4 regions of the Rhizobium sp. CAU 1783 genome follow, and region 1 is predicted to be linked to each of the others. Evidence: riboswitches for the same ligand, from Rfam matches in the RefSeq annotation. Region 1 holds a riboswitch; each other region holds the start of a gene.
What was found. A riboswitch is a leader RNA that binds a small molecule or an ion and turns the genes downstream of it on or off. The one in region 1 is predicted to bind cobalamin.
Positions count from the first base shown of each region.

Region 2: another riboswitch for cobalamin. It lies ahead of ACX93L_RS12280 (CbtB domain-containing protein); the one in region 1 lies ahead of bluB (5,6-dimethylbenzimidazole synthase).
Region 3: another riboswitch for cobalamin. It lies ahead of cobU (bifunctional adenosylcobinamide kinase/adenosylcobinamide-phosphate guanylyltransferase); the one in region 1 lies ahead of bluB (5,6-dimethylbenzimidazole synthase).
Region 4: another riboswitch for cobalamin. It lies ahead of ACX93L_RS12175 (ABC transporter ATP-binding protein); the one in region 1 lies ahead of bluB (5,6-dimethylbenzimidazole synthase).

Region 1 covers NZ_JBTOLM010000001.1:1,090,104-1,097,302, reverse strand. The annotation lists gene ACX93L_RS05020 (helix-turn-helix transcriptional regulator) at 1-262, shown strand, start outside; gene ACX93L_RS05015 (acyl-homoserine-lactone synthase) at 390-1,031, shown strand; partial or broken gene ACX93L_RS05010 (DUF2865 domain-containing protein) at 1,237-1,974, shown strand; gene ACX93L_RS05005 (methyl-accepting chemotaxis protein) at 2,346-4,217, opposite strand; gene bluB (5,6-dimethylbenzimidazole synthase) at 4,381-5,091, opposite strand; cobalamin riboswitch at 5,138-5,344, opposite strand; gene ACX93L_RS04995 (TolB family protein) at 5,389-6,219, opposite strand; gene ACX93L_RS04990 (NAD+ synthase) at 6,251-7,199, opposite strand, start outside.
Region 2 covers NZ_JBTOLM010000002.1:1,130,351-1,137,549, forward strand. The annotation lists gene ACX93L_RS12260 (GNAT family N-acetyltransferase) at 1-189, shown strand, start outside; gene ACX93L_RS12265 (DJ-1/PfpI family protein) at 230-808, shown strand; gene ACX93L_RS12270 (hypothetical protein) at 864-1,142, opposite strand; gene ACX93L_RS12275 (CbtA family protein) at 1,150-1,884, opposite strand; gene ACX93L_RS12280 (CbtB domain-containing protein) at 1,895-2,071, opposite strand; cobalamin riboswitch at 2,199-2,409, opposite strand; gene ACX93L_RS12285 (hypothetical protein) at 2,491-2,715, opposite strand; gene ACX93L_RS12290 (c-type cytochrome) at 3,050-3,967, opposite strand; gene ACX93L_RS12295 (c-type cytochrome) at 4,066-4,509, opposite strand; gene ACX93L_RS12300 (LysE family translocator) at 4,679-5,314, opposite strand; gene ACX93L_RS12305 (helix-turn-helix transcriptional regulator) at 5,443-6,138, shown strand; gene ACX93L_RS12310 (metallophosphoesterase) at 6,141-6,989, opposite strand; gene ACX93L_RS12315 (bestrophin family protein) at 7,196-7,199, shown strand, end outside.
Region 3 covers NZ_JBTOLM010000003.1:487,624-494,822, forward strand. The annotation lists gene ACX93L_RS16175 (flavodoxin domain-containing protein) at 1-495, shown strand, start outside; gene crcB (fluoride efflux transporter CrcB) at 576-953, shown strand; gene ACX93L_RS16185 (RluA family pseudouridine synthase) at 1,051-2,040, shown strand; gene ACX93L_RS16190 (HAD-IA family hydrolase) at 2,037-2,690, shown strand; gene ACX93L_RS16195 (ATP12 family chaperone protein) at 2,701-3,504, shown strand; gene ACX93L_RS16200 (hypothetical protein) at 3,568-4,326, shown strand; cobalamin riboswitch at 4,396-4,766, shown strand; gene cobU (bifunctional adenosylcobinamide kinase/adenosylcobinamide-phosphate guanylyltransferase) at 4,936-5,460, shown strand; gene cobW (cobalamin biosynthesis protein CobW) at 5,465-6,538, shown strand; gene cobN (cobaltochelatase subunit CobN) at 6,793-7,199, shown strand, end outside.
Region 4 covers NZ_JBTOLM010000002.1:1,107,859-1,115,057, reverse strand. The annotation lists gene ACX93L_RS12185 (ROK family protein) at 201-1,430, shown strand; gene ACX93L_RS12180 (haloacid dehalogenase type II) at 1,525-2,175, shown strand; cobalamin riboswitch at 2,232-2,445, shown strand; gene ACX93L_RS12175 (ABC transporter ATP-binding protein) at 2,555-3,361, shown strand; gene ACX93L_RS12170 (ABC transporter substrate-binding protein) at 3,379-4,332, shown strand; gene ACX93L_RS12165 (FecCD family ABC transporter permease) at 4,332-5,393, shown strand; gene tam (trans-aconitate 2-methyltransferase) at 5,502-6,281, shown strand; gene ACX93L_RS12155 (DUF982 domain-containing protein) at 6,350-6,595, shown strand; gene ACX93L_RS12150 (cupin domain-containing protein) at 6,769-7,199, opposite strand, start outside.

The DNA of each region.
Region 1 (7,199 bases):
CCATGCCACACTGCTGCGCGCCGGTGGCGATCGCGTCGAGCATCTCGACACCCCGCGCCTCACGCGACGCGAACGCGAGACGCTCTACTGGTCGGCCGCCGGCAAGAGCTACTGGGAAATCGCCGTCATCCTCGGCATCAGCGAACGCACGGTGCGCTACTTCATGGCGAATGCCCGACAGAAGCTTGACGTCGTTTCCAACACGCAAGCCGTCGCGGAGGCATCGTGGCGCGGCCTGCTTCCCGGCCCGGAAATCCGCTGACCGCAGCACCGGCGTTGCCGCCCGCAGCATAATCAAAAATTGCATGGACGGCACCTGTCTCTACCGACAGTTTTATTTTTGCTGCCCTGCACCATCTTCCGGTCGCCACACGAACAGGGAGACTGGAATGATCAAGATCATCAATGGCGCCGGGCGCCACCGCCAACCACTGGAAATTTCTGCTATGCATCGGCTTCGCAAGCGTGTCTTTCACGACCTGCTCCGCTGGGACGTCAACGTCGTCGACGACTGGGAGATCGACCACTACGACGATGCCAATCCGATATACGTCCTCTCCTATTCCGACAGCGGCGCGCTGCGCGGGACGCTGAGGCTGCTGCCGACGCTCGGTCCCAATATGCTCGACGACACCTTCCCGATCCTGCTGGACGACCAGCCCGCCGTTCGACAGCACGGTATCTGGGAATCGAGCCGCTTCTGCATCGATCCTGACATCTCGCAGGATCGCGCCTCGAACCAGGTGACGATCACCGCCGCCGAACTGATGTGTGGCGTCGGCGAGCTTGGCCTGGCCTCTCGCCTCGACCGGATCGTCACGGTGACCGACGTCTTTCTCGAGCGCATGTTCCGCCGCATGGGTTGCCCCGGCGAACGCATCGGTGCGCCCCACAAGATCGGGTCTGTTCACGCCGTAGCGATTGCCTGGGAGGTTACCCCGCAACTGCTGGAGCGGATGAAGACGGTGGCCGGGATCGAAGGCTCCGTGCTCACCGAACCTCTGTCCGTCGAACAGGCACGCGCCGCCTGATCGCATCGACGGTCGCCGATGCCGAAAGACGACGGCGTCCGCCCGTTAACACAATTTCGTGTTCCCGGTTGGCGCATTGTGCTGTGCAAACTAATATGCGAGCACCTACAGGCACACGGGCGCCGCTTCGGCGCCGCGCAACGCCAATCGGGGATACGAATTGCACGATCTCAGGAGCCGACTGCCGCTGGCGCTTGCCGCTCTGATGTTCTGCCAGCCCGTGGCAGCGCAGACATCCGCCGTGTGCGAGAGCCTCAGGCTGCGCCTCTCTGCCGTCCCGGAGGTGATCGTCGACACCGCGGCCGTGCGGCGCTATTCGAGCGCCATCGCCCGACAGAACCTGGAGATCCGCAAGGTCCGCCAGGACATGCGAAGCCTGCGCTGCGACGGTTCGGTCGTGCAATATCGCGCCGACGGGACAACACAATGCGGCGAGCTCTCAGAGGCTCTGTCCCGCATGGAGACAAACAGGCAGGATCTCGCCGCAAAACGCGATGAGGCCGGCCGCGAGAGCATTGGCGAAAATCCTGCAAGGCTTCGGCTGCTTGCGGCTCTTGAAGACAATGGGTGCAACGCCGAGCCACCGCCGGTCGACGAGGCCGACTTGACGCCCCCCGGCGCCGAGGGACCGCAGCCCCTTGATCCGGAAAACACCGCCCGCTTCATGGCCCTTGCCGGCCAGGGCAACCTTCGCACACTCTGCGTCCGCACCTGCGACGGCGCCTTCTTCCCGATCTCGTCGGGAACCTCGCCGCTCAGCTTCCGCCGTGACGCGCAGGTCTGTGAACAGATGTGCCCGAACACCGAGACCGAACTCTTCTTTCACGCGATCAGTACGGAAGAATCGGCCGACATGGTCTCGGCCGAAACGGGAGAGCCTTATCGCAGCCTCCCGAATGCCTTCGCCTATCTCAACCGACAGAGCGGCGAGCAACCGGCCTGCGGCTGCGATCTCACCGCCTACTATCGGAAGATGCGCGGCACGGGCATAGCCGGCCAGAGCCATCCGGCCGACGGCAAGGCTGTGATCGAAATGGGTGGATCAGAAAGCCAGGCGAAGAAGGGTGTCAAACCGCCTGTGACTGCCGCGGAAAGACCGATCGAGGATCGAGTCTACGATCCGAATGCCGCCCATGTCCGCCAGGTCGGACCGACCTTCCTGCCCAAGGAAACCAGCAGCATCGACCTCAAGAACCCCGCATTGCCCGGCCCACAGCCCGTCCAGCAGTGACGGTCGGCCAACCCGCAGCGTTTGAAACGAGAAAGGCCGGCTTGCGGCCGGCCTCTCCTTGAGACTGCTGCGGTCCGATGGCCTCAGGCCGCGCGGGTCTGGGCCGTGCCGTAAGCGGACGCGCGGATCTCGAATTGCCGGACCTGCGCGAACAGGTCGTCGGCCTCCTGTGCCAGCTTGTGTGCCGAGGCGGTCGATTGCTCGACCATCGCGGCATTCTGCTGCGTGACCTGGTCCATTTGCGTGATGGCGCCGTTGATTTCCGACAGCCCGGTTGCCTGCTCGTGCGCCCCGGTCACGATGGCCCGGATATCGCTGTTGATCTCGGTGACGTTGGCCTGGATCAGGCTCAGGATCTCGCCCGACTGGTTGACCAGGGAGACGCCGGAGCTCACCGCCTCGCCCGACCGCGCGACGAGCCCGGTGATTTCCTTGGCTGCATTGGCCGAGCGCTGGGCAAGCTCGCGCACTTCTTGCGCAACGACGGCAAAGCCCTTGCCCGCCTCGCCCGCCCGGGCCGCCTCGACGCCGGCGTTCAGCGCAAGGAGGTTGGTCTGGAAGGCAATCTCGTCGATCACGCCGATGATCTTGCCGATCTGCGAGGAGCTCTCCTCGATCCGGCCCATGGCGGCAATGGCGTGGCGGACGATCTCGTCCGATTGTTCGGCCCGCCGGTTGGCTTCGCTTACCTTGCGGCTGGCGCTGTCGGCAATCGCGGCCGAGTTGCTGACGGTGGTGGTGATCTCGTTGAGCGCTGCCGCCGTCTGCTCGAGGGCCGCGGCCTGCTGTTCGGTGCGGCGTGCCAGGTCGTCGGAAGCCGCCCGCATTTCCGCCGAGCTGGAGCGGATCTCATGCGAGACGTTGGCGATGCCGGACATCGCTGACTGCAGCTTTTCGGCCGACTGATTGAAATTGAGCCGCAGGCGATCATATTCGCCCTCGAAGACCCTGGTGATGCGTGAGGTCAGGTCGCCATGGGCCAGACGATCGAGAGCCTCGGCCACCGTATCGACGGCGGTTTTCGTCCGGTTGAGCTCGGCTATGCGGTCGGCTTCGTTCATCGACTGGATCTCCGCCAGCCGTTCGCGATTGCGCTTGTCCTCGAGCTCGGCGTCACGGCGAGCGATGAGGTTTTCGCGGAAGTGCGTGAACGCCCGGGCGAGGTCACCGATCTCGTCGGAGCGCTCGGCTCCGGCAAGCTGCGCATCGATGTGGCCGTCCGCCAGACGGTTCATCGCGTCCGTTGCCCGGTCGAGCGGTGCAAGCAGCCTGCGCATCACGAAGAAGGCTAGGCCGGCACCGCTGGCGAGCAGCACGAGGCCGAGCGCGGCCAGAAGCGCGGCCATGGATTCCGCCTCCGCGCGCGCATTGGAGATGTCCGCCTCAGACTTCCTGATTTCCCTGTCGACGATGGCTGTGACCATCGAATGGGTTGCCTCGATCTCCTTCTGCAGGGCATCCGAGAAGCTGTCGAAATTGCCCATCAACTTGTTGCCCTCGGCCGGCCCTCCCTTGATGAAGGCATTGGCCATCTCGATGCCGGCCTTGTGGAAGTCCGCATAGCGATCCGCAAGAAGCTTCATGGCCGGGACGAGGTCAGGCGCTTCCAGGGCGACGGAAAGTGTATTGATGCGATCCATCAGCTTGGCCAGACGTGCGGCCTCTTCCTCGGCCAGTTTGAAGCCGTCGTCCAGGCCATCCTTCGCCTGGGTGGCGGAAATATCGGTCAGCGATTCCTGTGTGCTGACGATGGCAAGCTCGACCTCCTTCTGCGCGGCGATCAGGTCGCGCAGATAGACGTCTGCCTTACGTTCGGTCTCGTAGAGATCGATGACCGTTTCGAGTTGGTGCTGTCCGAAATAGTCGGAAATGGCGAGCACGGTGACGCTGACCAGGACGAGACCGCCGATCGCTGCGGGAACCGCTTTTCCGAGACGAATGTTGAAAAGCTTCATGAAGACCCCAAAGACAACAATGAAAAGGTTTGGCTCGCCGCTTCATCCGGCGCGAAACCTGCGTCATGCAGTCGAGGGAAACCCTGAGCATGGCCAGATTTAGCCATGCCGCCTTAATTTATGTTAAACACAACAGGTCCAGATCAGTATAAAGTAACTATACTTACGTTTCTCGGTCGAAGGCAGGCGAAAGAGGTGCTCCCCAGACCTCTCCGAAGACGAGATCCTCGATCGGCAAACGCTGCCGCCAACCCTTGAGCGCCAGTTCGGGCTGATCGTAGAGGCGATCGACATAGCCGACACAGAACCAGCCGATGACCTCGACATGCCCTGGAATGCCCAACAGCGCGCGAATGTCGTCCTGGTGAAAGATGCTGACCCAGCCGACGCCGACGCCTTCCGCACGCGCGGCAAGCCAGAGATTCTGCACCGCGCAGACGGTCGAATAGCTATCCATTCGCGGATTGTGGGTGCGCCCAAGCACCACAGGCCCGGCCCGCGTCGGATCGCAGGTCACGCATATGCCGAGCGGCGCCTTGCGGATGCCTTCGAGCTTCAGCCGCATGTAGCTGTCGCGCTGTTCACCGGAAAACATCTCGGCCGCCTCGTCATTGGCGCGGCAAAAGGCCCGCCACACCGCCTCGCGCCGCACCTGATCGCGCACCACGAGAAAGTTCCACGGCTGCATGAATCCGACCGACGGCGCATTGTGTGCGGCCTCCAGCAGGCGGGCGATCAGATCCTCGGGTAAGGGATCAGGCAGAAACTGGTCACGGACGTCACGACGGGTCCGGATCGCCTTGTAGACGGCCTCGCGCTCTTCGACGGAAAAGGCGCCGGCCCGGACGAGATGCTCGCTCGGTTCATCTTGCATCGTTTGTTCCCCAACAATGCTGACGACCGCCCGCCGTCCACGCGGGCAAAGCCTATCTTGCCAGGCCGGTCTTCTGACTGGGCTTCGGCTGGATCGCGCCGCCTTCCCGGCCTAAAGACCAGTGGCTCGGGTCGCAACCGACCCGTTCGCGCGCTCCATCCACCTCACAGCGTTGGGCACGTGCCGGATTTCCACCGGCTTCCCGATTCTCCCGCCGTTCGACACGCCGGGCACCTGACGGAATCGTTCTAGCGCAATCGTCGCGCGACACAAGCCGTCGCATGCGACATCGGCAATTCAGGCGACGGGGAAATACCGCACATAGGCAAACGCTTCCCCGTCCGGCGCCCAGTTCGGCACATTGATGGTGCCCTGACCACCGAACAGTTCGAACAGCGTCTCGATGTTCTGCCCGTCCGGGTCCATGAGGCGAAGCCGGACAGGAAGGTCCCGCGGATGGTCGAAAACCTCCGGATCATAGGAGAGCAGCAGCACCTTGTCGCCGTTCGGCGAAGGATGCGGAAACCAGTCGCCGAAACGGCTGTCGGTGATCCGCTCGGCCGCACCGCCGGACGCTGGCACCCTCCAGATCTGCATCCGCCCGGTCCGGCTCGAATTGAAATAGATCCATTTCCCGTCCGGCGAATAGTCGGGCCCGTCGTTGCGGCCCTCGCCGAAGGTGAGCCGCGTCTCCTCCCCGCCGTCGATGGAGATGGTATAGATGTCGAAGACATCGTCCCGAATGCCGCAATAGGCGAGCCGTGCCCCGTCCGGCGACCAGCCGTGCCAGTAGGAAGGCACGTTGCGCGTCACCTGGCGGGGCTCCCCGCCGCCTGCCGGTAGGACATAGATACAGGACTTGCCGTAGGCGACCTTGTCCGAAATCGCGATCTGCTTGCCGTCCGGCGAAAGGCCATGATCGTTGTTGCATCGCGTGGCGAATCCGGTGTCGATCAGCACCGGCTCTGCGCTCCCGTCCACCGGCAGGCGATAGAGTAGGCCGTCGCCGTTGAGGATCAGAAAGGCGCCGTCCGGCGTCCAGTTCGGCGCCTCGACGAGGCGCTCCGTCTGCCAGACGACGCGATGGCTGCGCGTGCGGATATTGTAGATTTCGACGGAGCTGCGCATCTTCCCTCCCGGAAACGCGCCGCCGGCCGCCTCAGCGGTCGCGGAAGCGATTGGTGATCGGATAGCGACGATCCCGGCCGAAATTCTTGCGGGTGATCTTCACCCCCGGCGCTGACTGGCGGCGCTTGTATTCGGCAAGATAAAGCAGATGTTCGACCCGGTGAACGGTGGCGACGTCGTGACCGCGTGCAACGATCTCGTCAACCGACATTTCCCGCTCGACCAGGCATTCGAGAATGTCGTCGAGCACCGGATAAGGCGGCAGCGAATCCTGGTCCGTCTGGTTCGGACGGAGTTCCGCCGACGGCGCCTTAGAAATGATGTTTTGCGGAATGACTTCACCAGAGGGGCCGAGCGCACCCGGCGGCACATGGCCGTTGCGCCAGGCAGCCAACGCATAGACCTGCATCTTGTAGAGGTCCTTGATCGGATTGAAGCCGCCGTTCATGTCGCCGTAGAGCGTCGCATAACCGACCGACATTTCCGACTTGTTGCCGGTCGTCACCACCATCGAGCCGAATTTGTTGGGGATCGCCATCAGAATGGTGCCGCGCGCGCGGCTCTGCAGGTTCTCTTCGGTGATGCCGCTTTCAGTCCCCTCGAACATGTCGGACAGCGCCGAGAGGAAACCTTCGACCGGCTCGGCGATCGGCACTGTGTCGTAGTGGCAGCCGAGCGCCTTGGCGCAGGCCGCAGCATCGGCAAGTGAATCCTGCGAGGTATAGCGATAGGGCAGCATGATCGTGCGCACCCGCTCCTCGCCCAGAGCATCGACTGCGATTGCCGCGCAGATGGCGGAGTCGATGCCGCCGGAAAGGCCCAGCACGACGCTCTTGAAACCGTTTTTGTTGACGTAGTCACGGAATCCGAGGACGCAGGCCCGGTAATCGGCCTCCTCCTTTTCCGGAATGCGCGACATCGGCCCGTCGCCGCACCGCCATCCGTCCTGCGCCCGTTTCCAGGTCGTCACGGACACGGTC
Region 2 (7,199 bases), on a different contig from region 1:
GGCCAGCGCGGTAACGGCATCGGCCAGCATCTCGTCGCCCGCGCCAAAGAGATTGCCCGCCAGGCCGGTTGCGACTACCTTTCGGTCAGTGCCGCCACCGGCAATTTCGCCGCCCACCGTTTCTACGAGCACATGGACTTCGTGCCGCGGCCGGTCACCGGCATGCGCTACCTGCAGGCGCTCTCCTGAGCGCCCTCGCGCCCTTTTTGATGTTCGAGGAGAATGAGCCATGCCCCGCATCGTCGTTGCCCTGCAGGCCGATTTCGCCGATTGGGAGCCCGCGCTCCTGATGGCCGCCGCCCGATATTATCTCGGCTGTGAGGTGCTCACCGCCTCGCCCGACGGCGCCCCGGTCGTCTCGATGGGCGGCCTGAAGGTCGCGCCCGACATCGGCTTTGCCGAGATCGATCCGGCACGCTTCGATGCACTGGTGATTCCCGGCGGCTATGCCTGGGAAAAGGGCCAGGCCTTCGATTTCACCGCCCTTGCCACCGGCTTCCGCGCCGCAGACAAGGTCGTCGCGGGGATCTGCGCCGCAGCCAGCGCGCTCGCCGCGACCGGCGTGCTGAATGATGTCGCCCATACCGGCAATTCGCTTGCCTCCCATCAGCGCTATCCGGCCTACAAGGGTACCGCGCTTTATCGCGATCAGCCGCAGGCGGTCTCCGACGGCAAGATCGTGACCGCCGCCGGCTCCGCGCCGGATACCTTTGCCGAGGCGGTGCTGAAGGCGCTCGATCTCTGGACGCCGGAAGCCGAAGCCGAGCTTTCGGCCTTTTCCGCCGAACACCGCACGCCGAAAGCCTGACGAAATCCGAGAAAGGGTGAGGAGCGGTTTTCCGTCCGGAACTTCCGGAAATCCTTTAGGGGCGTGACGCGCGCCTGATGTCGCGGCTGTTGAGATTGAAGGCATTTCCGGCAGAGGCCCCGTGCGCGGCCTTTGCCGCGGCGGCGGTCGTGAAAGCGTCGTGATGCGCGGTAAACCAGTCGATGCAGGTTTCCCGGCTGGGGGAGGGCTCTCCGGTCAGGCTGCGAAAGGCGAGCCTGTGCACAAAACACCGGCTGCCGGACGCCGGGTGTTTAAAGACCAGCGCATCGAGGTCGATGCGCCAGTCGAATTCGGGGCAGGGCGTGCCTGCCATGCCGTGGTCAGGCCTCGAAGCGGCGACGGAAGTGGCCGCTCAATGCGCCGAGCAGGGCCCAGAACAGCAGGCTCGTCAGCGTCGCCACGACGACGAAGCGATGCGACATCGCCTCGGGTGCAAGCGCGTGTTCGCCGTCCGGCGGCAGCGGTGCACCGATCACGTGCGGCAATGCGATGAGCACGATGGCCGCGGCCGCCGCCCAAGGCTTGCGCTGGAAGAACAGCAGGGCAAGGCCTGCCGCCGTCGAAAGCGCTGTGCCCACCCACCAGACCTGGCGGTTGAGAAGCGGTGCGGCCGGCGTGCCCGGCAGTTCCGGATGGAGCCCGAAACCGGGTGCGAGCATCACCACGACGAAGCCGCAGAGACCCCAGATCAGGCCGTTACGCCAGTCGCTCTGCCGGCCCGAGATCTGCATCAGGCCGTTCAGCACCAGTGCGAAACCGGTGGCCGTCAGGATATTGGCGACAAGCGTGTAGGCATTGCGCTCGATGCCGTCGGCCGGAGCCCAGGCGTCGGCGCTGTGATGGTCGTGCGCTTCGGTGGCGGCTGCGTCGCCGTGGTCATGGGCCGCAACAGTTCCCTGGCCGGCGTCGTGGCTCTCGGCCGCGTCACCGCCCTCAAAGACTTCGGCCGACAGAATGAGCGGCGTGGTTCCCAGGAATTGCGCAAGCGTGACCACCGTTCCGACGATCAGCCCGACCAGCACCGAAGTGAAGACGAGCGAACGAAACAGTGACATCAGCTCTCCCTCAGTGGCAGGGGAAGGCGTTGGCGTGGCGCGCGTCGTGAGCGGCGTTGTGAACCACTTCCATCGGCGAGAAGCCGACGAAGCCGACGATGAACAGGCCGAAGAAGACGCTGAGCAGGGCCGGCGCAAAGCGGCTGGCCGAAGACGAGGCGGATGCGGTGATGGTGTTGACGGACATGATTCCCTCCGAACGATAGCGATGAGTGACGACGACCGGGGAGGAGGAGAAGATCGGGGCCGGACACAGCTTCGGATCGATGATCCGGGCCGTACACGCTCCCTGTCTTCCGAACACCCCGTCCGGCAGGCGACGACAGCTGATGGCAGGTCTCCTGGCTTGCGGGTCATGACCCCCGGACAGCCTTCCCGGATTGCTCCAGTGGCATCGTCGTCCAGGCGTTCGCCGCTCACAGTTGCGGGGGCAGCCACGAATCGAGCCCCGTCAGGGTCGTCCCTATCGTGTTCCCTATTAATCCCCGAAGCGCCGCTTCTGGGGAACCATCTTGGCCACTATTGCGGTCGCGAACCGCAAAAGTCAATCGCATGCATGCGAGCCCGACCGAGACGGTGAGGGAAAAAGTCTGGTCTGTTCGGACCTTAGTGGCGCACGGGCGGATTTTCTGCCCATTGCTGCAGGGTGGTCTTGATCAGCACGAGTGCTGCCCGCTGCGCGTGATCGCGTTCACGCGGATCGACGATGTTGGAAAGCCGCTTTTCGAACGCCTGCACAGTCTGATCCACCCAGCGGTGCAGGGCCGGATCCGGATGACTGTCGAGCAGCGAGCGGAGTGCGCTTTCCATTCGTCTGCGTTCGATGCTCATGTCTCCGTCCCTGTTCTCTTTTTGTGATGCGGGTCACTCTGTCCGTCGAGCCTTGCGCGATGCTGGAGGGAAAGAGGAAGGCGGTTGCCGATTCCGGTTTTCGCCCCTCATCCGCCTGCCGGCACCTTCTCCCCGTCGTCACGGGGAGAAGGGACAAGCGGCACGGCCGTGGCCGTCCCCTCTCCCCATGCGCGGGGGGAGGGGCAGGGTGAGGGGCAGCAAGGGGTTGGGTTTGGGGGTAAATGTGCGGGGGCTACGCCAAAGGGGCGCGCGGCGCCCTCGGGGGTAAGGGGCTCTGCAGTCCGGCCTAGCGGCGCCGCCCCGCCCACAAGCCTCACGGCACCGCGGGCACGGCCTTGAGGTAGGCGGCGATCGCCTCGCGGTCGGCGGCGGTGAGCTCGGCCATGTTCTTCTGTACCTCGACCATCGAGCCGCCGACGCTGTCGAAGTCGGGGGTGAAGCCGGTCTCGAGATAGCTGGCGATGTCGCCGGCCGTCCACGAGCCGATGCTCTTCGAGCCGGGGGTGATGTTGGGGATCGTGCCTTCGCCTTCCGGGTTGGGGCCGCCGGCCAGCCACTGGCCGGCCTTGAAGCCGCCAAGCGCGTCGCGCGGCGTGTGGCATTCGCCGCAATGGCCGGGGCCCTCGACCAGATACTGGCCGCGTTTCACCGTCTCGTCGGCATTGGCGATCTCGACCCGCGGCCGGTCGTTGAAATAGAGGAACTTCCAGCCCCCGAGCGAAAGCCGGATGTTGAAGGGGAAGGGCAGTTCGTGTTCCGGCGCAACGGTGTCGCTTGCCGGCAGCGTCTTCATGAAGCCGTAGAGGTCGTTGATGTCCTTCGGCGCCATCCGGGCATAGGAACCGTAGGGGAAGGACGGATAGAGGTGCTCGCCGTCGCGGCCGACGCCGCGGGTCATCGCGTCGCCGAATTCGGCGAGCGTCCAGGCGCCGATACCGGCCGTGGGGCTGGGCGAGATGTTGGGGGCGTGGAAGGTGCCGAACGGGCTCGTGAGCGGTGCGCCTCCGGACAGCACGAGGCGTGCATCGCCCTCCGATTTCGCCGGTGAATGACAGCTCGTGCAGCCGCCGGCGAAGAACACCTGCCGGCCGTTCTCGAGGTCAGGTTCGCCGAGGTCGGCCCAGGCGGACGGATCCTGTCGCGCGGGCGCCGTCATGAACAGAAAGCCGGCCCCGCCGACAACGCCGAGCGCCACCAGCGCACCGAACCCCTTGAGCCATTTCGATGTCATGGCGACCTCTTCGATCCTGATCCCTGCCGAAAGCGGAAATCCCGGCAGCGCGCCCCGGTGAACGACGGGAAACGCTGCCGGGATCGTCTTGGTTCGCCTTATTTCTTCAGGCGATAGGTCTCATGACAGGCGCCACAGGTCGCGCCGACCGCCTTCATCGTCGCGCCGGTGCTGGCCTGGTCGGTCGGCAGCTGGGCGAGCTGGCCTTCGGCAGCCTTGACCAGATCGGCGGACTTCGCCTTGAAGTCATCCATGGCTTCCCAGATCTTCGGGCTGGCTTCCGTGTCGAGGCCCACTTCGGAACCGGCCGGGAAGTGGTTCGGGAAATCCTTGCCGACCTCTGCCATGGTGGTCAGCGAGGCCTTGACGACCTCCGCGTCGAACGGCTTCTCGCCTTTCACGATCGCGCCGATGGCGCCCATTGCGCCGCCGACCTTCTTCATCATTTCCTGGCGGACGACCTGAGGCTCGTCTGCGGCAATCGCGACGGTCATGCTGAGTGCACTGGCGAGGACGCCGGCCATGACAAGTTTCAGCTTCATCGGGGAGTATCTCCATCTTGGCGGCCGGCCGAACCGGCGGTTTGGGGTGCGGACATGCGCGCGTCGATGTTTGCCGAATTGGCATGGCGGAATGAAGTCACATTCCGGTGAATGGCCGGGCTTCGGTCAATTGTCTGATTGTTATCGGCAATTTTCGCGTGATCGCATTTCATCCGCCTTGCAGCCCCTGCCAGAGCGTCAGCGCCGCCGCAGCGACCAGCAGGGCTCCCGCGCCGCGCCCGACCCAGATCGTCGCCGCCGGATTGCCGGTCAGCGTCAGCCGCGCCCGGTCGGCCGCCAGCGCCACGCCGCCGTAGACCAGCGCCTGCGTCGCCATGGTCATCGCCCCGAGCACGAGGCCCTGCATCCAGACCGGGCCATAGGCCGGTTTGACGAATTGCGGATAGACCGCGATGACGAACAGATAAGCTTTGGGATTGAGCAGGCAGGTCGCCACCGCGCGCCGAAAGGTCTGCCGGAGCGCAGGTGCGGGTGCCTGGTCGACCGCGGCGACGGTGATGGCACTGCGCACCAGCGTGACGCCGATCCATGCCATGTAGAGCGCGCCGGCGACCAGGATCGGCAGGAACAGCCGCGGCGCCAGCGCAATCAGGATGCCGGTGCCGAGCGTGCCGTAAAGCGTGTGCACCATGCCGCCGGTCATCATGCCCGAGGTCGCGACCAGCCCGGCCCGCCGCCCGCCGGAAAGCGCGCTCACCAGCACATAGAGCATGTCCATGCCCGGGACGATGATGATGCCGGCGATCAGCACCAGGAAGAGCCACAGATTGTCGGTATAGGTCATGTCAGTATCCTCATGGGTGCGGAAAGGCGAAAATCATGTTTCCGGCGCAAAATCAGCCGGTTTCGGCTTCCCATAGCGTCGGCCAACTGACATGCTTGTGTCAGTTGCGTTCGGCGGGAGCGGGAAAAATGCGCAAGGCCTCGCGGCTCTTCGAGATCATCCAGATTCTCAGGACATCCCGGCGCGTGGTGACCGCCGCCGAGATCGCCGAGCGGCTGGAAGTGACGCCGCGCTCCATCTACCGGGACATTGCCGCCCTGCAGGCGATGCGCGTGCCGATCGAGGGCGAGCGCGGGCTGGGTTATATCCTCCGGCCGGGCTTCGACATGCCGCCGCTGATGTTTTCCGTCGAGGAGACCGAGGCGATCGTGCTCGGCCTGGCGCTCCTGGAGCGCACGGCGGACATCGGTCTGAAACAGGCGGCCAAGGGCGTCAACGCCAAGATCGCCGCCGCCGTGCCCGAGCCGCTGCGCCGCGTGCTGGCCGGTGATGCGCTGAAGGCCTGGGGCACGATCGCGCCCGCGCCGGAGGGCATCGACCTCGCTTTGGTGCGCGCCGCGATCCGCGACGAACGAAAACTGCTCCTCGATTATCGCGACGAGATGGGCAGTGCCACCGAGCGTGTCGTCCGGCCGCTGGCGCTGGTCTATTACTCCGAAACCGCCGTCATCGTCGCCTGGTGCGAGCTGCGCCGGGCGATCCGCAACTTCCGGGCCGACCGGGTCGAGGAATGCGAACCGCTCGAACAGTTCTTCCGTGGCGAGGGCGACGCCTTGCGGGAAGCCTGGGCCGCCGGCTGGACGAACGGCCCGCCGGTCGGCTGACCCTAGAGCCCGAGCGTCCGGCTCTCTTCCCGGCCGAAGCCGGTGATCTCGATGCGGTCGGGATGAACGGCGACGATCGCGAAGGCGTTCTCGGCTTCCGTGTCGACCATGCCCTTGAAGTTGACGAAATGCGTGTCGCCGAGCCGTCCGTAATTGCCGGCGTGGTTATGACCGCAGAAATAGCCGATGGCTGCCGGCGAAGCCGCAATCATCGCCGATACCTCTTCCGCACCCCACAGATTGTGGTCGCTGACCGGATAGAGCGGATAATGCCCGAGCACGATCGCCTGCTCGCCGGCCGCCTCCGCAAGGCCAAGCCGCTGCCGGATCCACTCGGTCTGGGCGGCGCTCATCCCCGCATTCCAGGTTTGCGCGTTGATCGCGCCGGCTTCCGTCAGGGCCGCAAGCCGGGTGGCGGCTTCGCCGCGACGCGGGTCGTCGAGCGGCGGCGCAAACAGCGAAACCTCGTTGCCGTCGGTGAGGATCAGCCGCACGCCGTTGCGGACGAAGTCGTGATAGGGCGCCGGCATGCCGAGCTTCGCATGGACGCTGGCGAGCCGGTCGGCGGCGACCGCGAAATCATGGTTGCCGGGCAGGAACAGGCAGTCGTGCCGGAGCGTGCGATAGACCTCGAGCACGGCGTCGAAATTCTCCCAGTCCCGGTCGATCACGTCGCCGAGCGTGACGACGAAGTCGAGCGCCTCGCCGTTCAACTTCTCGATCGCTGCGCCAAGCTTCTCAAGGCTCCTGGCATAGTGACGGTCGAGCCGGGTATTCGGTTCGACGGGGGCATATTGCGGGTCGGCGATTACGCCGAAGCGGAGAAGGGGGGATGTCGTGTCGGGGAGCATGTCGGATACGTGATGAAAGGAATGGACGCACATAGGCGGGCCGGATGACAGTCGTGTGACGCCTGGCGACATCGAGCGTTCGATTGCTCCGCGGTCCGGCTCCGGCGTTCACGCATTTCTATCCCTCTCTTTGTCGTGGACGCGCGCCGAAAAAGACCTATGAAGTCGAGATCGACAGCCGGAAAATCACGCACAGGTCTCGTCCCATGA
Region 3 (7,199 bases), on a different contig from region 1:
CGCAAGATTGCCGAGACGATCGCGGCGCAGATCGAGAAGGGCGGCGACCGTGCCGTGCTGTTCAACGTGGTCACCGGCGCGGAGTTCGGCGTCGATCATCCGCAGGCCGCTATCCTGTGCGCGCCGATCCATGCAGGCCGCTATCCTGCACCCTTCGTCGACTTCGTCGAGCGCGAGAAGGACTGGCTGAAGTCGGTTCCGAGCGCTTTCGTGTCCGTTTCCTTGTTCATCCGCAGCGAGTTTGCCGAGGAACGTGAGGAGGCCATGCACTTCCCCGACGCGCTGATGGCCCAGACAGGCTGGACGCCCGGCATGGTTCATCACGCCGCCGGCGCCCTTCGCTACACCGAATACGACTTCTTCAAGCGCTGGATGGCCAAGCGTCTGGCCGAGCGCGAGGGCGCTCCCACCGACGTCAAGCAGATCCACGAGTTCACCGACTGGGCCACTCTGGAAACCTTCACGCGCGACTTCGTGGCTGCCGCCAAGGCGTGACCTGAACCTTCCGCCGGTCTTCCGGGCCGGCGGCCTTCTGTCGCGGCGCGGCGTCGCGCCGCACAAGCTCGGGGCGTCCGATGAACCAGATTTTGCTCGTGGCACTCGGCGGCGCCGTCGGTTCTGTCTGTCGCTACCTGGTCGGTGTAGGTGCTCTGAGGCTGCTTGGGCCGTCCTTTCCGTGGGGAACGCTCGCGGTCAACGTGGCAGGCTCCTTCGCGATCGGCGTCCTCGCCGAACTGATTGTCGCGCGCTACGGTGCATCCGCCGAACTGAGGCTCCTGCTGATCACCGGATTTCTGGGTGGCTTCACCACCTTCTCCGCCTTCGCCCTTGACGCCGTGACGCTCTTCGAGCGGGGCGCGACGGTGGCCGGCTTTGCCTATCTCGTCCTGAGCATCGGCGCTTCGATCGCCGCCGCCGTCGCCGGCATCGGCCTGATGCGTTCCGTGCTCTGACCGGTTTTCCTGTTTCCATCTTCGATCGAAATGCTCTAAAGCGCTCCGATAGATGAGAATTGCGGGCTTTTCCGCGGGACCGACCGAAAGAGTGGCAATGGCAGGCATCGAGCATATCACCGTGGAGGCCGACGAGGCAGGCATGCGTCTGGACCGTTGGTTCAAGGTGCATTTCCCCGGCCTCGGCTTCGGACCGTTGCAGAAGCTCCTGCGCTCTGGCCAGGTGCGTGTCGATGGCGGCCGGGTCAAGACCGACACCCGCGTGCAACCCGGTCAGGTGGTTCGAATCCCGCCGATGGAGGTCGACGCCAAGAAGACCGGACCGATCGCAAGCCACGACCTGAAGCATGGCGACGATCACGAGCTGCTGTCGCGCATGCTGCTGCATGAGGACGAGAAGGTTTTCGTGCTCAACAAGCCGGCCGGGCTTGCCGTGCAGGGCGGCTCGGGCCTGACCCGCCATATCGACAAGATGCTCGAGGCCTGGACCAGCCGGAAGGGCGAGAAGCCGCGTCTCGTCCATCGCCTCGACCGCGACACCTCCGGCGTACTGGTGGTTGCCCGCACGCGCGGCGCGGCCCAAAAGCTCGCCGCCGCCTTCCGCGAACGCGATACCAAGAAGACCTATTGGTCGCTGGTCAAGGGCGTGCCGCGCAAGCACGAGGACAAGATCTCCACCTGGCTGGTCAAGGACCAGACCGACGAAGGCGACCGCATGCGGATCGCCAGGCATGGCGAGGAGGGAGCCGACCACGCCGTCTCCTATTATCGCGTCATCGACACCGCCGCGCAGAATCTCGCATGGCTGGAGATGGAGCCCTATACCGGCCGTACCCACCAGTTGCGCGTCCATGCCCTTCATATCGGCCATCCGATCATCGGTGATCCGAAGTACTTCATCGACGATCCGAACTGGGATTTTCCGGGCGGCATCCAGAAACGGTTGCATCTGCATGCGCGCCACATCGACATCCCGCATCCGAACGGTGGCCGCCTGCAGGTGACGGCACCTCTGCCGCCGCACATGGTGCAGAGCTGGAACCTGCTGGGCTTCGATCAGGCCGACGGAAACAAGGACGAGGAATGAAGCTGGTACTCTTCGACTGCGACGGAACGCTGGTCGACAGCGTCGCTTTGATCCACGCGGTCATGGTGCGGACCTTCCGCCACTTCGGCAAGGTCGAGCCCACGGTTGGCGCCACCAAGGCGATCATCGGGCTCACCCTCGATATCGCGATTGCCCGTATCGACGGCAAGCCGCATGCGGACGCGGAAGCCGTGGCGATGATGGCGCACTACAAGGACATCTTCCTCGGCGTCCGCAGCGAACTCGGCTTCCATGAGCCGCTTTTCCCCGGCATCGCCGAACTGATCGCGGCCTTGGCCGCCCGCGAGGACGTGCTGATCGGCGCCGTCACCGGCAAGTCGCGCCGTGGCCTCGACATGGTGCTTGAAACCCACGGATTCACCTCCCATTTCTTCGTTTCCCGCACGGCCGATGATTGCCCGTCCAAGCCGCACCCCGCCATGGTCACTGAATGTTGCGATCAGGCGGGTTTCGTGCCGGCCGATACCGTGGTCATCGGTGATGCGGTCTACGACATGCAGATGGCCAAGGCGGCCGGTGCGACCGCCATCGGCGTCTCCTGGGGCTATGCCAGCGTCGAGGAACTCTGGGCGGCCGGTGCCGACGCAGTCGTCGACCGCCCGGCCGACATTCTCGCCCACATTCACTGAGGATACCGTCATGCGCGACGAACTGAGCGACATCTTCGGCACTTCCGTGCCAGAGCCGAGCCACGAGGACCCGGTCCGCCGGGCCCAGATCCAGATGAAACGACCTCAGGCGAAGCGCTTCTACACCACCGTCACGGTTGAGCCGGAGGGCGAAGGGTTCTCGGTGAAACTCGATGGCAAGGGCGTCAAGACACCGGGCAAGCGTCCCCTGACCCTTCCGACCCGCGCAGCCGCGGAGCTGGTCGCAGCCGAATGGCGCGCTCAGGTCGAGACCATCGATCCGGAGAACATGCCGGCGACCCGCCTTGCAAATACCGCGATCGACGCTGTGGCTGACCAGGCCGACGAGGTCTTCGAGGACATCGTGCGCTACAGCGGCTCCGACATGCTGTGCTACCGCGCGGACGGCCCCGAAGCGCTCGTCGAGCGCCAGTGCCTGCGCTGGGATCCGGTCCTGGGCTGGGCGGTGTCCGCCCACAATGCGCGCTTCATCCTGATCGAAGGGGTGATCCATCAGGAACAGCCGGCCGAGGCGATCGAAGCCTTCGCCGCTGCCCTTTCGGCGGACAAGTCGCCCTTGGCGCTGGCATGCTTGCATGTGATCACCAACCTCACCGGGTCGGCGGTCTTGGCGCTCGCCTTCCGCGACCGCTTCCTTTCGGTCGACGAGGCCTGGGGGCTTGCCCATCTCGACGAGGACTGGACCGAGGAACACTGGGGCGTCGACATGGAGGCGCAGGCCCGTCGCGCTCGTCGCTACATCGACTTCGCCGCTGCCGCCGCGATGTTCGAGGCGCAACAGGCTCGAGATTAACCCTTCGCTAACCATAACGATGGAAATCTTTGACGGATCAGAATCATCCGTCCGGGGTTTCCCATGTCCGCGCGCCCTTTCAAGCTCGCCCTAGCATTGTTCGTTGTCGGCATCCTCGCTTCGTGCAGCTGGATGAACCGACCGATTACCCGGCCGCTTGTTTACAACGTGCGCGAGGCCACCGTGATCGCGAACGCCTACGTTCCCCTGCGCATCATCGAAGGTGTCGATCGCCGGGTCTCCGATGCCATCCGGGCGACCCGTCCGCCGGCTGGAGCCGAGCGCGTGGTGGTGGTGATCCGCATCGACAAACTCGGCTACGGCTTCAACGCCCGACGCAAGCTCCAGTCTGCGACTTTCACCGTGACGGCCGCCTCGGTGGAGACCGGCGATCCGGTCGCGACCGGCACCTTCACCGTCAACAGCCCGACCGACGATCCGGTGATGGCCGAGGAGAGCCTTGCCGAAGAGATCGCGAGCCGGGTGCGCTTCGCCTTCTCGCTGGCTTCGCCGACTATCCGCAAGGTGGTTCTCCCACCGCGCACCACCTCGACCCGGCTCATGACGGATCCGGCGCCGCGTGCCTCTGTGGTCCCGCAGGCGTCCCCGACCGCGCCGGTGGCAGCCGCTCCGGCTGCAGTGCCGCCACCTTCTGCAGCCGAAGTTCCGGCCGTGCCGGACCTTGGGGCTGTTCCTGTCGCGCCGGCTTCCGCCATGAAATCCAATGTCGAGGAAGGCGCGAGCGGTTCCGTTGCGCTTGGAAAAAAGGCGGTACCTTGCGATCCCGCCAATGATCCGACTTGCGAACCGCATAAGCCCTGAGCTTCGCGTCGCCACGTCTGCGCGTCGCCACATCTGAGCGTCGATTGACTTGAACGGTCCTTGCGCCTAATCAAATCGCTTACGGATGGTTCTCGGTTCGGCGATTGGCGAGCCGGGAAGCAAAAGGGAATGCGACGATGGGGATCCAGTCCGGAACCGTCAATCGCAGCCGACCCCGCGACTGTAGAGCAGCGAGGGTCTTCCGTCCGGACTTGCGAGGTGAGGGGCGACGGTTCGCGTTGTGTGAACGGTCCGGATCCAGGCAGGAACGGAAAAGCCACTGAAGGGCTGCGCGATCAGCCAGGGCCGGACGCCTCTATGTCTACGAATCGTCCCCCTTTCGCGCCGCATCCACCTTCGGGAAGGCGAGGAGGATCCGCTGGCGCCATCCGGCGCCGCGACCTGCGAGCCAGGAGACCTGCCAACCGTGCCGGGCATCATGCCCACACCTTGCAAAGGGGAGGCTCCCCTTGTTGCCAGCACGGAGGTTGTCGTGGCGACGTATCAGAAGGGCGGAATCCGTCGATTCCGCGACTGCGGGCACCGTTTGGTGCCAGCTGCCGTTCGTGTCGGCGCCGCATGCGTTCAGCGTGTGGCCGGGTCGTGACGATGGCAACGGATCTTTCTACATCCATTCTCGTGCTCGGCGGTGCCCGTTCCGGCAAGTCACGTTTCGCCGAAGGCGTCGTCGTCGATTGCGCGCGCGAACGCCACTATGTCGCGACCGGTCGCGCCTATGACGATGAAATGCGTGACAGGATCAGGCGGCACCAGATCGACCGCGGCGACGGCTGGACGACCCACGAGGAGCCGGTCGATCTCGTCGGTCTGCTGAAGCGCATCGACGATCCAGCGCGGGTCGTGCTGGTCGACTGCCTGACGCTCTGGGTCACCAATCTGATGATGGCGGAGGAGGATGTCGCCGCCCGGTCGGCCGAACTCTGCGCGGCGCTGCCCGGGCTGCGTGCAAAGGTCGTCCTGGTTTCGAACGAGGTCGGTCTCGGCATCGTGCCCGAAAACCGGATGGCCCGTGAATTCCGCGACCATGCCGGTCGCCTGCATCAACTGGTCGCGCAGGTTGCGGCCGAGGTCTATTTCGTTGCGGCCGGCCTGCCGCTCAGAATGAAGGGTTGAACCAATGCTGCAACAGAAGATCCCCGCGACCGTCATCACCGGCTTTCTCGGCGCCGGCAAGACCACCATCATCCGCAACATGCTGATGAATGCCGGTGGCAAGAAGATCGCGCTCATCATCAACGAGTTCGGCGATCTCGGCGTCGACGGCGATGTGCTCAAGGGCTGCGGCGCGGAAAACTGCACCGAAGACGACATCATCGAGCTGACCAATGGTTGCATCTGCTGCACTGTCGCCGATGATTTCATTCCCACCATGCAGAAGCTGCTCGAGCGCGACGTCAAGCCCGACCACATCGTCATCGAGACCTCCGGCCTTGCCCTGCCGCAGCCGCTGGTCGCCGCCTTCAACTGGCCGGATATCCGCACCCGCGTGACGGTCGACGGCGTCGTCACCGTGGTCGACAGCGCCGCCGTTGCTGCCGGCCGCTTCGCCGACGACCATGACAAGGTCGATGCGCTGCGCGAGGCCGATGATAGCCTCGACCACGAAAGCCCGATCGAGGAGCTGTTCGAGGACCAGTTGACCTGCGCCGACCTGATCGTCCTCAACAAGACCGACCTGCTCGACGCCGACGCGATCGCCGCCGTCAAGGCCGAGGTCGCCGAGCGCATCCACCGCAAGCCGACGCTGATCGAGGCGAGAAACGGCGACGTCCCGGCTCTGGTGCTGCTGGGTCTGGGTGCCTCGACCGAGGACGACATCGACAATCGCAAATCGCATCATGAACTGGAGCACGAGGCGCTCCACGAGAGCGGCGAGGCGCATGACCATCATCACGACCACGACGAGTTCGAGAGCTTCGTGATGAAGCTCGGCCCGATTGCCGATCCGTCCGCCTTCGTCGATCGCCTGAAGGGCGTGATCGAGGCACACGACGTGCTGCGCCTCAAGGGCTTCATCGACGTGCCCGGCAAGCCGATGCGCCTCGTCATTCAGGCCGTCGGATCGCGCATCGACACCTATTTCGACCGCCCCTGGACCGCCGGAGAGACCCGCGAAACGCGCCTCGTCGTCATCGGCCTGCACGAATGGGATTTCGGTGCGGTGGTCGAGGCCGTCGAGAAGGCGGCCTGAGGCTTCATTAACCCCATGAACGCGCGGTTCCCCCCCCTTAGCCCTGCCGGGCATCTCCCCCTCAAGGGGGGAGATCGATCTAGCCGCCGCCGTTTGGCGCACGGATGGCTTGCGTCTTCTTCTGAGGAAACGACAAGGCTGCGGGGTGGTGGCGACGACATTGCGGTGGCCGCATTCCGATCTCCCCCCTTGAGGGGGAGATGCCCGGCAAGGCAGAGGGGGGTGTCTGTTCGGCACCGGAGAGGCACCGTCTGATGCACCTTCTCCTTGCCCAGAAAGGGTCGATCAGCGATGGCGAAGAGGCGGTCGATCTCGGTCAGTCGCCGGGCGACATCCTGTTCCTGTCGGCGGCCGACACCGAACTTGCAGCGATCGCCGCCGCCGTTGCGAGCCGCACCGCCGGCCCGAGCTTCCGTCTCGCCAGTCTGATGAGCCTGAAGCATCCGATGTCGGTCGACACCTATGTCGAGCGGACCGCGCGCTATGCCAGGCTGATCGTGGTGCGGGCGCTGGGCGGCGCCAGCTATTTTCATTATGCGCTCGAGGCGCTGCACGCCGTTTCCGCGCGGACCGGCGCCGCCATTGCCGTACTGCCCGGCGACGACAAGCCGGACCCGGGGCTCGCCGAATTTTCGAGGGTCGCACCCGAGGACCTTGCCGC
Region 4 (7,199 bases), on a different contig from region 1:
CCCGTTCGCCCCGACGACCGCCCTGACATACTGCCCAGCCCCGGCGAAGCCGCCCATGGTTTTTCTCGACAGTCGAGAAAATAAATGTCAGAAGATTCCGGGACTGTCAACACAGCCTCCCGCAGGGCTTGCAAACCGCAGCCCCGAATGATTTTTGTGCAGGACCTATCGCGAAGGGATGCCATGAACGGACGCCTGCCATGCTGACGAAATCCAGCACCGAAATGGTGCGTCAGCAGAACAGCGCCCTCGTGCTTTCGGCGCTGAGACGCCATGGACCGCTCGCCCATACCGACATCGCCGCCGCGACGGGCCTCGCCTCGGCCACCGTCTCGGCCATCACCGCGGAGCTGGAGCGGATCGGCGCGCTGGAGCGGCGCGAGCAGCCGGCGGCAGGAGGGCGCGGACGGCCGCGCGTGCTCTTTGCCCGGCGGCGCGATTTCAGCTACCTGATCGCCGCGCGCATCTCCTCCGACAGCGTGCAATATTCGCTCGCCGACTATACCGGGACACTGATCGACCGTTTCGAGGAAGCCCGCGATCACGCCGCCTCCTCGCCGATCGCCTTCATCGCCGGCTTTCGAGACGCGCTGGCGAGGCTCGCACAACGATCGAAGCTCGCGCCAGAGCGGATCACGGCGGTGTCGGTCAGTTCCAAGGGCATGGTCGATGCCGGCGGGACACGGCTCCTCTGGTCGCCGGTGTTCGGCCGCGAGGAGATCGACTTTTCGACCGCGCTCGATCTCGCCCCCCAGACGCGGGTCCGTGTCAACAACGAGACGCTGCTGGTCGCCCATGCGCTCGGCCTTCGCGCCGACAAGGATGCTGCCCGCCCCTTCAATGCGCTCGCCACGCTTTCGCTCGGCCATTCGATCGGGCTCGGCATCGCGAGGCGGGGACAGTCGGGCGACCTCGAGGTCAGCGCACCGAACTTCGGCCACATGCTGAACGCCTCGGACGGCAAGCTCTGTCGCTGCGGCTCCTACGGCTGCGTCGAGGCGTCGGCCGGTTTCTACGGGATCCTGCGCACGGCCTTCGAGGTGCCGCCCGACACCATCCCCGCCAAGTTCGTTCCGCTTGCCGAGATGGACAAGATCGCCAACCGGGCGCGCCAGGGCCATCGCATGTCGGAATACGCCTTCCGCCAGGCGGGTCTTGCGCTCGGCCAGGGCCTGTCGCGGGTGCTCAGCCTCTACGACAACATGCCGATCGTCATCACCGGCTACGGCACGCGCTACATCGATCTCCTCACCCGCGGCCTCGACGAGGGACTGTCGCAATCCTTCCACGTCCGCATTCACGGACCGCCCGAGATCAGCGTCGTGCCCGAGGAGGCGACGCTGGTGTTCGAGGGGCATCTCGACCGGGCGCTGACCGAAATCGACAACGACATCGCCGGTCTCCGGGCCGAGGAGACCGCCACGCGATAAGGCCGCGGCACCGGCGTGACGCTGAAGGCGCGCGCGACCTTGCCGAGCGGCCTTTCGGCGCCTATGACTTCCGGAGCTTTTGACGGGAGGAACGATGTCCACGGCGGCCTATGTCTTCGATGCCTATGGCACGCTTTTCGACGTGCATGCGGCGGTGCGCCGCCACGCCGAGCGGGCCGGCCCCGAGCACCAACGCTTTTCCGAGATGTGGCGCGCCAAGCAGCTCGAATATTCCTGGGTGCGCAGCCTGATGGGCAGCTACCGCGATTTCTGGCAACTGACCGAAGAGGCGCTCGACTACACGCTCGCGCGCTTTCCGGGCGTCGACCGGGCGCTGCGTGCCGATCTTCTCTCGGCCTACTGGACGCTCGACTGCTATCCGGAAGTGCCGGCCGTCCTCAAGGAGCTGAAGAGCCGGGGGGCCAAGCTCGCCATCCTGTCCAACGGCTCGCCCGAGATGCTGGCGGCGGCGGTGAAGAACGCCGCCCTCGACGTGATCCTCGACGACGTCTTCTCGGTCGACGCGATTCGCGCCTACAAGACCGCGCCCGAGGTCTACGACATGGTGACCACTGCCTACCGGCTCTATCCGCACGCCGTTTCCTTCCAGTCGTCCAACCGCTGGGACGTCGCGGGCGCGCAACGATTCGGTTTCCGGACGGTGTGGATCAACCGCCTCGACCTGCCTGACGAATACACCGATCACCGTCCCGACCTGATCCTGCCGAACCTTGCCAGCCTGTGACGCGCAGGCCAGGCGGATGCAAAATTTCACCATTGACGCCACGATGTAACATCGTTACGCCAACCACCGTTGAAGGTTTCCCAAGGACTGGCGTCCCGAGGAATTAAAAGGGAACACGGTGCGACGTACCCATCAGGGCGCAAGACCGTGGCTGCCCCCGCAACTGTGAGCGGCGAGCTCGACCGGACATGCCACTGGCCGAAAGGCTGGGAAGGCCCGGGAGCGCGATGACCCGCAAGCCAGGAGACCTGCCATCGACGATTGACGAAACCTGGCCGGGGTGTGCCAAGGGAAACGACGATGGCGATTGCGACTTACACTGCTGCTTCTTGCCCGACCGGATCTCGTTCTGGCCCCCGCGTGACCGCGGAGGCGAGCGATGGAGCTTTCAGAATCCCTATACGGGCCTAGACCTGCTGCACTGAAAGTGGAGGCTCTCAGCTGGGGGCCGACGCGGCGGCAGACCATCATCCATGATCTCACCTTCTCGGTGAACCCCGGCGAGATGCTGGCGATCGTCGGCCCGAACGGGGCCGGCAAGTCCAGCCTGCTGCGCTGCCTCTACCGTTTTCACCGGCCGGTCGCGGGTCGGGTCAGCCTCGACGGCACCGATCTGTGGCAGCTCGAGCCCCCCGACGTGGCCCGCCGCGTGGCGACCGTCCTGCAGGAACCGGCCGGCGACTTCGGCCTAACGGTCGCCGAGGTGGTCGAGCTCGGCCTCACGCCCCATGCCGAAAGCCGCAACCGCAAGGCCGCTCTTGCGGCCGTCGGCGAGGCTTTGTCGCTGATGAAGCTCACCCATCTCGCCGCGCGCAGCTTCGCCTCGCTCTCCGGCGGCGAGAAGCAGCGCACGATGATCGCCAAGGCACTGGTGCAGAGGCCCGACCTCTTGATCCTCGACGAGCCGACCAACCATCTCGACATCCGCCACCAGCTCGAGGTGCTCGCGCTCCTCTCCCACCTTCCGACCACGGTGATCGTGTCGCTGCACGACCTGCCGCTCGCGGCCGCCCATGCCGACCATGTGCTGGTCATGCATGACGGGCGGAAAGTTGCCTGCGGCCCGGCGCTCAAGGTGCTGACGCCGGAGACCATCCGCGAGACCTTCGCCGTCGAAACCACCGTCGAACGCCACCCTAAGACGGGGCGCCCGCGCTTTTCCTTCCACCTCGACCACAGTTTCTAATAAAGGAGAAATTTCTGATGCACCGTTCCCTTTGCCTTGCCGCCATGCTTTCCCTCGCCGCCTCTAGTGCGCTCGCCTCCGGCTTCCCGGTCACCGTCAAGAGCTGCGACCGCGACGTGACCTTCGAGGCCGCGCCGAAGCGGGCCGTTTCGCAGGACATCAACCTCACCGAAATGATGCTGGCGCTCGATCTGACCGGACAGATGGCCGGCTATTCCGGCATTTCCGGCTGGTACAAGATGGACGGCGAACTGAAGGCCCGCCTCGGCGACCTGCCGGAGCTTGCCCCGCAGCAGCCGACCAAGGAGGTGCTGCTGGGTGCCGATGCCGACTTCCTGTTCGCCGGCTGGAACTACGGCATGAAGGTCGGTGGCGAGGTGACGCCGGACACGCTCGAGCCGTTCGGCATCAAGGTCTATGCGCTCACCGAAAGCTGCATCCACATCATGAAGAAGGACAAGTCCTCGATGGAGGACATGTATACCGACATCGTCAATCTCGGCCGGATCTTCGGCGTCGAGGAGCAGGCGCTGGCGCTGGTCGACGGCTACAAGGCCGAGATCGCCAAGGCGATCGCCGCGGTGCCGACGGATGCCCCGATGCCGAAGGTTTTCGTCTATGATTCGGGCGAGGACAAGCCGTTCACCGCCGGGCGCTATGCCATGCCGACCGCGCTGATCGAGGCGGCGGGCGGCAAGAACATCATGGACGATGTCGAGACGAGCTGGACCACGGTCGGCTGGGAAGGCGTGATCGAACGCAATCCGGACGTCGTGGTGATCGTCGACTACGGCGACGTCACCGCCGAGCAGAAGGCCGACTTCATGCGCAAGAACCCGGCCTTCAAGGACATTCCCGCCGTGAAGAACAACCGCTTCGTGGTGCTGCCCTATGCGCAGGCGACACCCGGTCCGCGCAATGTCGAGGCTGTGAAGACGCTGGCCGGCGCCTTCCATCCGACGGTCAACTGATGAGCCACCGGCATTTCGTCAAGGGTCCGTGCCATGCGCTGATCCATGCGCTGCCGCTTCTGGTGGCCGGGCTCGCGCTCGGCCTCCTCGGCATGATGCTGGTCGGCGTCAGCGTCGGCGCGGCCAACATCCCGCTCGATACGGTCTGGAAGGTCATTGCCCGCCATCTCGGCGCGACGAACCTCGTCGTCGACTGGTCAGCGGGCCGCGACGCCATCGTCTGGGAGGTGCGCCTGCCGCGGGTGATCCTCGGCGCGGTGATCGGGGCAAGCCTGTCGCTGGTCGGAGCGGCGCTTCAGGCCGTGACCCGCAATACGCTCGCCGACCCGCATCTGCTCGGCATCTCGTCGGGTGCCGCCTTCGGCGCGATCATCGCGCTCCTGCATACCGGCATGTTCTTAGGCCTGGCGACCGTGCCGCTGCTCGCCTTTCTCGGGGCGCTCGCCAGCACGGCGCTGGTGGTCGCAACCGCCCGCTTCGCGCACGCCACCAATGCCAGCCGGCTGGTGCTGACCGGGGTGGCGATCTCCTTCGTGGTGAGTTCGCTCGGGAGCCTCGCCATCTTCCTCGGGGACCCGCGCGCCACCCATATGGTGGTGTTCTGGATGCTCGGCGGGCTGGGGCTGGCGCAGTGGAGCCACCTGCCCTATCCGCTGGTCGCCCTCGTGGTCTGTGGCGCCTATCTCGTCTTCAATGCCCGGCGGCTCAACGCCATGACGCTCGGCGACGAGAACGCCACGACGCTCGGGATTTCCGCCGAACGCTTCCGGCTGGTGGTGTTCGTCGTCTCGGCGCTGCTGACCGGCGCGGCCGTCGCCTTTTCCGGCATCATCTCCTTCGTCGGGCTGATGGTGCCACATGTGGTGCGCTTTGCCGTCGGCGGCGACTACCGCCGCGTGCTGCCGCTTTCGGCGCTTGCCGGGGCCATCTTCCTCGTCGGGGCCGACATGGTGTCGCGCATCGTCATCCCGCCGCAGGACCTGCCGATCGGCATCATCACCGGCCTTGCCGGCGGGCTGTTCTTCATCGGACTGATGCGGACGAACGGACGGATCGGCTGACTGCCGACCGCCTTGCGCAAGACGGAGCCGCAGGGCTAGAAGTTGGGGCGTCGGGGCGCGGCTCCCCCCCCCCCCCCCGACGCTCTCACACCGCAAGGACATGACGCGATGGCCTGGTCCGCGACCCAGTATCTAAAGTTCGAGGAAGAGCGCACCCGGCCGGCGCGTGACCTGCTGTCGCAGGTGCCGCTCGAGAGGGCAGACCGCGTCTTCGACCTGGGCTGCGGGCCGGGAAACTCCACCGAACTGCTGATCGACCGTTTCGGGCAAGGCGCCGTCACCGGCCTCGACAGCGATCCGGACATGCTGGACAAGGCGCGCACGCGGCTGCCGGGCACACCGTTCGTGAAGGCCGATCTCGCCACGTGGCGGCCGAACCGGCCGGCCGACCTTCTCTATGCCAATGCCGTGCTGCAATGGCTCCCCGACCACCTGTCGCTGATGGAGCGTCTTCTCGATCATCTGGCACCCGGCGGGGTTCTCGCCATGCAGATGCCGGACAACCTCGACGAGCCGACGCATCTTCTGATGGAAGAGACCGGGGCCGCGGGGTCCTGGGCGCCGGCATTTGCCGGGGGGCGGCTCCGGCGTCAGCGGCTCCCCTCACCGGCCGGCTATCTCGAACGGCTTTCGCAAAACGCCCTGCGGGTCGATGTCTGGCACACGGTCTACTATCACCCGATGGCGAATGCGGAGGCGATCGTCGAATGGGTGAAGGGCACCGGCCTTCGCCCCTATCTCGACGCCGCGGGACCGGACAATGCCGATGCCTTCGTCGCCGACTACACTGCCCGGATCGCCCGCGCCTATCCGCCGATGGCCGACGGGCGTGTTCTTTTGCGATTTCCGCGGCTCTTCGTCGTAGCGGTCAAGGGCGAACTTCGCTAGAAAGCGACGCAATGCCCTGCCATGCCGGCAGGGACCCAAACTCCTTTTTCTTCCGAAAGCCCGACCCGATGAGCAAGCCCTGGAGCAAACCCGTTACCCTCGCCCTCGGTGAGGACGGCGAAGACGTGACGATCGACAGCACGGAAGCGGCGTCCTGGGCACTGATCGAGGACTGGCCGACCGAGGAAGGCACGGCGCTCGACAAGGCACTGCTCGTCTGCATGGACGTGGTGGCCGGCAAGAAGAGCGACGAGGACGCCCGCCGCGCCTTCATCGAGGCAGCCCTCGAAGCCGGCATCGCCGTCCGCAAATAGGCAATTCGCTTGCCTGCCGCCCTGCTTCTCGCCGGTTTTCCTGGAGGCAGACGCCCTGCGGCGGAAGGTCGAGGGCGCGAACGGTTTCGTCTGGACGCTGGTCGTCGTGGTCAGCGCTTTCGTGCTGACGCTGGCTCTGGCGACTTTCCGAAACGCGGCCTGAGAGCCAAGGTCTAGTCCTGGCCATCCCTTCGGACATCCGGCAGGCCGTCATGCGGGCCAATCGGCCGCTCCGGCCAGTCGTGCCACCAATCCCTGCGTTTGTCCGCGAGATCGCGGTTCCTCGGGTAATAGATGCGGTTCTCGGTCTTCCGCGTTTCGCCGACCACGAGCAGCGTCACCTCTTCCGCGCTATTGTTGATGAAGCTGTGGCACTGACCCGTGCCGGCGGGAAAGCCGACCGCATCGCCCGGCTTCAAGCGATGCAGCACCCCGTCGAGCCAGACGTCGGGGGTACCTGTCAGCACGTAGACGAACTCCTCCTCGGCGCTTTCAGCATGGGGATAGGAGGTGCGGCGACCGGGCGGCAGCCGTTCGTGATGGATGCCGAGCCGGGTAAGGCCGAAATGACGGGCAAGCGGCGCCCCGATCGACATCAGCTCGT